One region of the Bacillus nitroreducens genome, then DNA from elsewhere that is predicted to be linked to it. Evidence: riboswitches for the same ligand, from Rfam matches in the RefSeq annotation. Region 1 holds a riboswitch; the other holds the start of a gene.
What was found. A riboswitch is a leader RNA that binds a small molecule or an ion and turns the genes downstream of it on or off. The one in region 1 is predicted to bind preQ1.
Positions count from the first base shown of each region.

Region 2: another riboswitch for preQ1. It lies ahead of queD (6-carboxytetrahydropterin synthase QueD); the one in region 1 lies ahead of queF (preQ(1) synthase).

Region 1 is NZ_CAXHYI020000003.1:1,127,513-1,131,938, reverse strand. Features, by position in the region: gene ACWPVE_RS09410 (LysM peptidoglycan-binding domain-containing protein) at 1-20, shown strand, start outside; gene ACWPVE_RS09405 (VUT family protein) at 340-882, opposite strand; gene queC (7-cyano-7-deazaguanine synthase QueC) at 882-1,562, opposite strand; PreQ1 riboswitch class I at 1,609-1,652, opposite strand; gene queF (preQ(1) synthase) at 1,670-2,170, opposite strand; PreQ1 riboswitch class I at 2,294-2,340, opposite strand; gene ACWPVE_RS09390 (EamA family transporter) at 2,430-3,353, opposite strand; gene ACWPVE_RS09385 (AzlC family ABC transporter permease) at 3,749-4,426, shown strand, end outside.
Region 2 is NZ_CAXHYI020000001.1:71,592-76,017, reverse strand. Features, by position in the region: gene ACWPVE_RS00405 (NUDIX hydrolase) at 194-565, shown strand; gene ACWPVE_RS00400 (hypothetical protein) at 615-824, shown strand; gene ACWPVE_RS00395 (hypothetical protein) at 937-1,113, shown strand; gene ACWPVE_RS00390 (DUF4177 domain-containing protein) at 1,190-1,375, shown strand; PreQ1 riboswitch class I at 1,559-1,605, shown strand; gene queD (6-carboxytetrahydropterin synthase QueD) at 1,694-2,128, shown strand; gene queE (7-carboxy-7-deazaguanine synthase QueE) at 2,122-2,850, shown strand; gene ACWPVE_RS00375 (hypothetical protein) at 3,036-3,185, shown strand; gene ACWPVE_RS00370 (DNA alkylation repair protein) at 3,325-3,993, shown strand; gene ACWPVE_RS00365 (GNAT family N-acetyltransferase) at 4,047-4,426, shown strand, end outside.

The DNA of each region.
Region 1 (4,426 bases):
AGGTAACTATCTTAGACTAGTGAAATTAAGAATTACAGATTAGAACACTGCATAGCTAATTTTGCAGTGTTTTTAATCTACTATAAAAAAGCCACAAAACGTGGCTTTCAGACTGTTAACAAACGCTCGCATCCTTCGTTGCCAACCTCACTCGTCCGCTCATGAAGGCAACTTCTATTCGCGTCTTCGTTCGGTGAGCGCATCTTGTCTGACAAGCGTTTTCAAGACAGTCTGGGAAAGTGAATCTTACTAGCGTTTCCTATAAAAAAGAGTGTAGACAAAGTCATGTTTGACTTTGTCTACACTCTTTAAAACCATGAAACGTGGCTTTATAAACTTTTATTTAATCATTTCCGCATGGTCCAAATGTTTCAATCGAACCTGGTTTAAAATAAGTGCTCCAATCATTTGAATGATTGTCTTCACGATAATTTGTCCTAATATAGCAGCTGGTACGGCTTCCCAAGGTAGAATATTCGCACCAAGTGGACTTAAACCAATGATCACGAATATAACAGAGTCCAGAAATCCCCCAACGATTCCACTATAAAATACGCGCCAAGCGATTGGTAGTCTTAATCTCGTATAAATTTCTGTGTCTGCAGATTCAGATACAACGAATGAAACGGCTGAAGCCACAACGATTAATAGTGTATCTCCTAGCATGAACGATACCAATGCGGATAAAACTAATGCAATAAAAATAAATAAATACGTTTTTGATCTCCCATATTTATTTTGTACAAGGTCCCTAAGAATAAAAGTTGCTCCAACTAACAGCGTACCCATGGGAACAATGAAAATTCCAAACTGTAAAGGAGCAAGTGCTGCAGTTACCACATTCGCGGCAACAATCGATAACAAATAAAATAGTATTCTCATCATATGATGTCTCCTCTATGTTGAGTATTTGATTTCGCTAAATAGAAATCTTCAAGTCCCTTTTTTCGTAGTTTACAAGCTGGGCATTCCCCACAGCCATCTGCCATAATACCGTTGTAACAAGTTAACGTTCTTTCGCGAACAAATTCCAATGCTCCAAGCTGATCAGCAAGCTCCCAAGTCTGTGCTTTGTTCAGCCACATTAACGGTGTTTCAATTACAAATGTATCATCCATCGATAAATTTAACGTTACATTTAATGATTTCATAAAAATGTCTCGGCAATCAGGATAACCACTAAAATCTGTCTCGCTAACTCCTGTCACGATGTACTTTGCACCTACTTGACGAGCTAACACACCTGCGAATGAAAGGAAGAGTAGATTTCGTCCAGGCACAAAAGTAGATGGTAACTCGCCATCCGTTCCCTCTTCTACCTTAATTTCTTGTCGTGTTAAGGCGTTTGGGGCAAGCTGATTCAGGAGTGACATATCGAGAATATGATGTTTGACTCCGAGCTCAGCTGCAATTTCCTTCGCACATTCGATTTCAAGATGGTGTTTTTGACCATAATTAAACGTTACCGCTTCAACCTCTTCATAACGCTTTTTTGCCCAAAAAAGACATGTTGTGCTATCCTGACCACCACTAAAGACAACGATTGCTTTTTCCCGCTTCATCATTTGACCACCTTTTACGCAAAAACAGCACTCTAAGAAAAGTGCTGTTTCCTTAGTTTTTTTAAGAGGGTAGCTAAAAACCTCTTTCTTCATTTGTAAATTTCTTATTAACGATTATCTATTTTTTCTGGGTTCAAATCATGGTTCATTAATCGATGATTTGCCATTTCTTCATATTTCGTTCCAGGCTTTCCGTAGTTACACCATGGATCAATTGAGATACCTCCACGTGGTGTAAATTTACCCCATACCTCGATGTATCTAGGGTCGAGAAGTTTAATTAAATCATTCATGATAATGTTGACACAATCTTCATGGAAATCCCCATGGTTTCTAAAGCTAAATAAATATAACTTTAATGATTTACTTTCAACAAGTTTTTTATCAGGTATATATGATATATATATTGTCGCAAAATCAGGTTGATGAGTAAGTGGACAAAGACTAGTGAACTCAGGGCAATTAAATTTCACAAAGTAATCACGATTTGAATGGAGATTATCTACTGCCTCAAGTATTTCTGGTGCATATTGAAATAAATATTGTGTATTTTGATTACCTAATAATGTCAAGTCCTTTAATCCTTCTTCGTGGCTTCGGCCAGACATAAAAAAACCTCCTTGCAAATGTTTCCCAAGCATTCTCAAGAGAGGTATCGCCAATCATTCTATAAAAAATACATATGTTAAAACAGAAAAAACCATATCCAATATGGACATGGCATTTGTCATGTTTCCATAGTTTTTTATAGAGGGTATCAGCTATGAACCTCTCCCGTATGCGACTGGGCATTCTTTATCTCAGTTCAATATATAACATTGAATCAAGAACGTCAAATGGAAAATTTTTATGGAACACAGGACAGTTTTACTGTCCCACCTTTTGATTCGTAACATTTTCATGGTCAACAGATTTTTTCTTACGATGACCAAGCCCAATATTTCCCCTAATAATACCACCTAATATGAGCACAACTCCTATCCACTGGATCCAACTCACTTGCTCTAATAAAATGAATGAAGACAAGGTAACGGCTACTGGCAGTTCGGAAGCAACTAAAATCGTCCCAAGTCCTGGTCCAATATGTGGCATCCCAATTGAAAACAACAGTGGTGGAAGAGCCACACCAAATAATCCAAGTAACAGCCCATATGGTGCCACACCCGATAGGACTGAGAAATCAAATAAAAATGTGGGTGGATATAAAGTAAAGACAACTATTAAAGAACCAGTAGACATGAGCGCACTTTTTTGTACTGGTGGGGTATCCTTCTCAATTGAACCACTTACAAAAATTGAAGTTGTAAATGAAAGAGAAGCTAGTAAGCCCCAAAGTATTCCTTCCCATGAAGGGATGGTCCCCTCTTGTGAAACAATGTTTGCAGCTAAGGCTGAACCAATTAGGAGTATAATAATGGAGACAAGCTTTTCTTTGGTAGGCCGTTTTTTATAAAAAAACCATTCAAAAAGTGTCCCAATCCAGACAAATTGAAATAAAAAGATGATAGCTAAGGAGGCTTCGAGCCTCAGCAGGGATTGATAATAAAAAATACCAGTTAAGCCAAATGGAATACCCGCTATTACAATTTTTAAGATTTGTTGAAAAGTTAATTTTTTCTTTTTCGTAAAAAGAAAGAAAATCCAAATAAGGACTGCCCCGAAAAAGAATTGCCCTCCAGTCACATGAGAAGTTGAAAAGTTAGCTGAGTAAGCCAGTTTAACAAATGTCGATAAGACTCCGTAACAACATCCACCCAAAAACACAATTAATGCATAATGCCAAGATTTCAACACCTTTCCCTCCCTTTTTACATAACAAAAAGCCACACAACTCCCAACAGGAAAATTGTGTGGCGAAAATAGAATAGTTCTAGAAAAATCCACAACTAAAAAGTTTTAGTATTCATTTCCACTTCAGTATAGAATCAGCCATGTATTTTTGTCAATAAGTATTTTTCAGAGTGGCATTCTCTATTTGTTATTAAAATAACATTCCAGTTTAAACTTTTCTACCGGTACATGCTTATTATAAAAAACTACTCATTCCAAAAAACTTTTATAGTTATGATTGTATCTGATTCATCAGGATTTTATAAAAAGTAAAATAGCTGGTAAATCTAGCAAAAATATAAGGTTATTAGTATATTAATATAAAACCTCATTTATATTTTAATGGAGGAGAGAAAATGAAATCAAATATACAGGAATGGAAGAGTGGGCTAACGAATGGAATTCCAATTGCAATTGGTTATTTTACCGTTTCGTTTACCTTTGGTATTCTTGCCAAACAAGCTGGGCTGAATCCGTTTGAAGCGGTATTTATGTCTATAACTAATTTGACATCAGCTGGACAGTTTGCTGGGCTCACCCTTATTGCTGGTGCCGCAACAATCTTAGAACTCGCTATCGCCCAGCTGATTATCAACTCTAGATATTTTTTAATGTCGTTTGCCCTTTCTCAAAAGATTGATCCAAACACATCCTTTTTCCATCGCACTGTCATGGCATACGGAATTACGGATGAGGTATTTGGGTTATCCGTTGCAGTTCCTGGAAAGCTTAGCCCTTATTACGCATACGGTGTGATGAGTGCCGCCGTGCCAGGATGGGCTTTAGGGACCTTGTTTGGGGTTCTTTCAGGTAATATTCTACCTCCAAGATTAATTAGTGCATTAAGTATTGCACTGTTCGGAATGTTACTTGCAGTGATAATCCCACCAGCAAAAGAGAATAAAATTCTTTTAGGGCTGATTGTCACTTCGATGATACTAAGCCTTGTCTTTTCAGCACTGCCAACACTATCGTCCATCTCATCAGGTGTTAAGATTATTATTCTAACAATCTTAATAGCAGGTATCGCAGCA
Region 2 (4,426 bases), on a different contig from region 1:
TTTTGTTCATCTTGGGAGCAAGTACATCGCGTGGTTTACAAAATTTATCGTGTAAATGGATAGGACGGGTAAAATGATAGTATGAGTGCTTTTATCCAAGAAGGGTGAAAGCATTTTTTGTTAAAAGGTAGGAAGTTAACGAATCGGCCCACAAGAAATATGTTTAAAACTTATACATTGGAGGGGAAAACGTGTGGAAACGGAGCAATTAAGAATTTTTGATGAAAATAAAAATCACATTGGTATTGCATCTCGTGAAGATGTACATAGACTCGGTTATTGGCACGAAGTATTTCACTGTTGGTTTATTTGTGAAGAAGAGGGAACCTATAAGCTATATTTACAACTTCGTAGCAAAAATAAAAAGGATTATCCTAATCTCTTGGACATAACGGCTGCTGGGCATTTACTGGCGAATGAAAGAGTAGAAGATGGGATAAGAGAGATCGAGGAGGAAATTGGGATTGATCTTTCCTTTCAGGATTTAATCCCCTTGGGAGTCGTCGACTACACGGTTATCAGGGAAAATTTTATCGATAAGGAAATAGCACACGTCTTTTTGTAGTCCACACTACCTTGATGACTTTACTCTCCAGGAAGACGAAGTTGCAGGAATGGTAAAAGTCAATTTTCATCATTTTGAAGAACTCTGGTTAGGTGAAAGAGAAACGATCAAGATTAGTGGATTTGAAATGAAGGATGACGGAAATAAAGTGTATATTCATGAGAATGTTGGAAGGGAAAAATTCGTTCCTCATCAAGTTACATTCTATAGAACTGTAATTGAAAAAATGAAAGAAAAGCTGACACTAGAAATGCCCTAATCCATTTTGTACAAAGAAAACCTCAAGAATATTTGCATATTATGTATGAGATTAGACAAATATACCTGAAACCTAGTCTTTGTGAATTCGTATATCACAATGAATACAGGAGTTGATTGAGATTTTTGATATCACCTTTTTATTCGTTATGGCTTTAGCAGGTGGAATTGTAACAGTCATTGGTCTTTTTGTTATAGGAGGTCAACACATAACTGAACCGAAGAAGGAACTTCAGCAGAAAATTCAAAATCTAGAAGAGGAGATTCATATCCTGAAAAATCAGAAATAGTAGATAAATTGAATGAAACAAAAATGTCTTTTTGAAAAGAAAACTAACTACTATTTATTTAAGAGGAGGTAATCATATGTATGATTACAAGTTCGTTCAAATTCAGGTTGGTGCGTTAACTGGTAAAGCGAAAGAAGACTATGAAGCGATTATTAAAGAACATGCACAAGAAGGATGGCGTTTGCATACGTTTGCACCGTTAACAGTGGGTGCGGGTGGGCAGGCAACAGTAATACAAATCATTTTTGAAAGAAAGCTATAATATTTAAGAGGATAAAAGTTTTACCCTTACTCTTCTAGCGGGTGCGTTATCAATTTTTCGTATGGGATCGTTCGTTTATTTCAAAACAAATGACCTCTATTTTTGAGATTGAGAAATATTCCTTAATTCTACGTATTAGATATGGTAAAGTAATCATGTAAGTGAATAAAGAAGTCTGCGTTGGCAGGAGAGGTTCGAAATTCCATCCCTCTATAAAAAACTAAGGAGCTAGGACAGCATCTACTTAGTGTTGTCTTTTTTTATTTTGATGGATATAAGCTCCGAAAGACAAAAAAACATACGAAGGAGTGATGATTCATGTTGCAACAGATTTATCCAGTTACACAACATCCTTACGCATATGAGTTAAATAAAGATTTTCAATTTGCTGCAGCTCATTATGTTCCACATGAAGATGCTGGTAACTGTCAAAATATGCATGGACATACCTATTTTACAAATATCACCATTGCTGGTGATAAGCTAGATCACACAGGGTTTTTGGTTAATTTTAAACAGATTAAAGATTTAATTCACAAAAGATTTGATCATCGTGTCATGAATGAAGACAGCAAATTCTCCGACCAAGATTCTACTTATTTCCCTACAACAGAGGTAGTTGCTAGGACGATATATGAAATCATTCAAGAACATCTCGATTCTCTTCCGAATCAGCCAACTTGTGTTCAGGTATTTGTAAGGGAGACACCTACGAGCTATTGTATTTACCGACCCAAGGAGAAATCATTATGAGAAAAATACCTGTACTTGAGATTTTTGGTCCAACCATTCAAGGGGAAGGAATGGTGATCGGCCAAAAAACAATGTTTGTTAGAACAGCTGGCTGTGACTATTCCTGTTCGTGGTGTGATTCGAAATTTACCTGGGACGGTTCTGAAAAGGAATTGATACGAATGATGGAACCACGTGAAATCGTGGATGCGTTATTCGAAATGGGCGGCGAACGTTTTAATCATGTTACGATCTCTGGGGGAAATCCAGGATTGTTAGCACAATTAGATAGTTTGATAGATTTGCTTCATGAAAAGCAAGTGAAGGTTGCCTTGGAAACCCAGGGTAGCAGATGGCAGCAATGGTTTACAAAGATAGATGATTTAACCATTTCGCCTAAGCCACCTAGCTCAGGAATGACGACAAACTATGAAACGTTGGATTTTATCATCCATTCATTGAAGGAAGAACAGCAGGGTGACTTCAGTCTAAAGGTGGTTATCTTTGAAGAAGATGATTTACAATATGCAATTCGCATACACAAAAGGTACCCTGATGTAAAACTGTTCCTGCAAGTAGGGAATGATGACTTGGAAACAGAAGACCAGGAAAAGTTGGTACCGCGCCTAATTGAAAAATACGAACGATTAGTTGATGTTGTCATGAATCATGCAGAATTGAATGATGTACGAGTATTGCCTCAGCTTCACACGTATTTATGGGGGAATAAACGGGGTGTTTAATAAAAAATCGATACCTTTCATCTTCCTGATTAGACCTTATCATTCAAATTAAGTTATCTTTATTAAGTAAGGTATTCAACAAAAAGTGCATTAATCCTAGAAGGGTTAATGCCTTTTTTAGTGAATGTATTGAACAAGCAGAGCAGTTTAGTACAAGAGAAGGAATTTCATATTGAGGTGAGCGAATGGATAAGTCCGTTACCTTTTCATCTACTAGTACAAGTTACGAAGGTGTAGAGGCAACCGAAACATTTACTCTTAAAGAATTAGGTATTGTCGAGGAATTGGAGGATGATGCACTAAAAAAAGAAATGGAAAGAGTTTTTCAGGAGTGAGTTTGGGAAAAACTTAATATTTCATGTAGTATAGTAATTGAGTAAGATAAATGCCCAATGGTAGTATATACAAACTTGAGTTCTTGATATTTCCCATAAGTACATAGCATCAAACAATCGAAATGAAGGAGTTGTAAAAATGAGTGAAACCAAAGCTACAGAGCTAGACCGCTCATCAAAAGCAGAAAACATTCTATCACAGATCGATAGTAAATCGAAGCTAGGTGATTTACGAAAAATCGCAAAGGACATTAAACAAGATCACGAACTTGCCATGGAACTCTGGTCTACCGAAGAGTTCAAGCCTAGACTATTAGCCATCTTAATTATGGACAAAAAACTACTTGCACAAGATGTCCTAGATAAGCTTGTTAAGGATATGCTGACTCATACTTTGGAAGAGAGAAATAATTTAATGGATTGGTTAATGGCTAATCAGCTCACCAAAAGTAAGAAGACTATTGCATTGATGGAGTCATGGAAAAATAGTCCTTCGGCCCTTCAAAGGAGAGCTTTCTGGTATTATCAAGCGCGATTGAGATGGACTGGACAAACACCTCCTGATAACACGGAAGAATTGCTAGCTGTAATCGAAGCTACTATTACGCAGGAAGAACCAGAAGTTCAATGGGCGATGAATTTCACAGCAGGCTGGATAGGAGTTTATGAGGAAAAACATCGTGAGCGTTGTATTAAAATTGGAGAGAAAACGGGTCTTTACAAAGGCCAAATGGTGGCTAAAGGATGTACGCCCGACTATTTGCCAGAGTTCATAACGATTGAAGTGAATAAAAGACAAAATAAATAAATTCCACTAAAAGATTGGAAAAGCTCCTCTATCATCCATTCAAGGAGAGTCACATGCTCACGATATTACAAAAAGAACGATTTGATGATCTTTATCATTTATTTGAAGACTCTTTCCCACGTGATGAATTTAGGCCATATAACATACAACGGAAATTGTTGTCCCACCCACATTATCAAATCTTTGTTTATGAAAAAGATTGTGAGTTGGCTGCCTTTTTTGCCACTTGGGAAGGTCCTGACTTTATATTTTTAGAACATTTTGCTGTGAAATCAAGCTTTCGCAATGGTGGCCTAGGTTCGAAACTCCTTCAAGCATTTCTCGAACAACAGGTTAAACCTGTCGTGATTGAAATCGAACCACCAGAGGGGGAAATCGAAAAAAGAAGAGCCCGCTTTTATGAACGAAATGGATTTAGCCTTAGTAAGTGGGG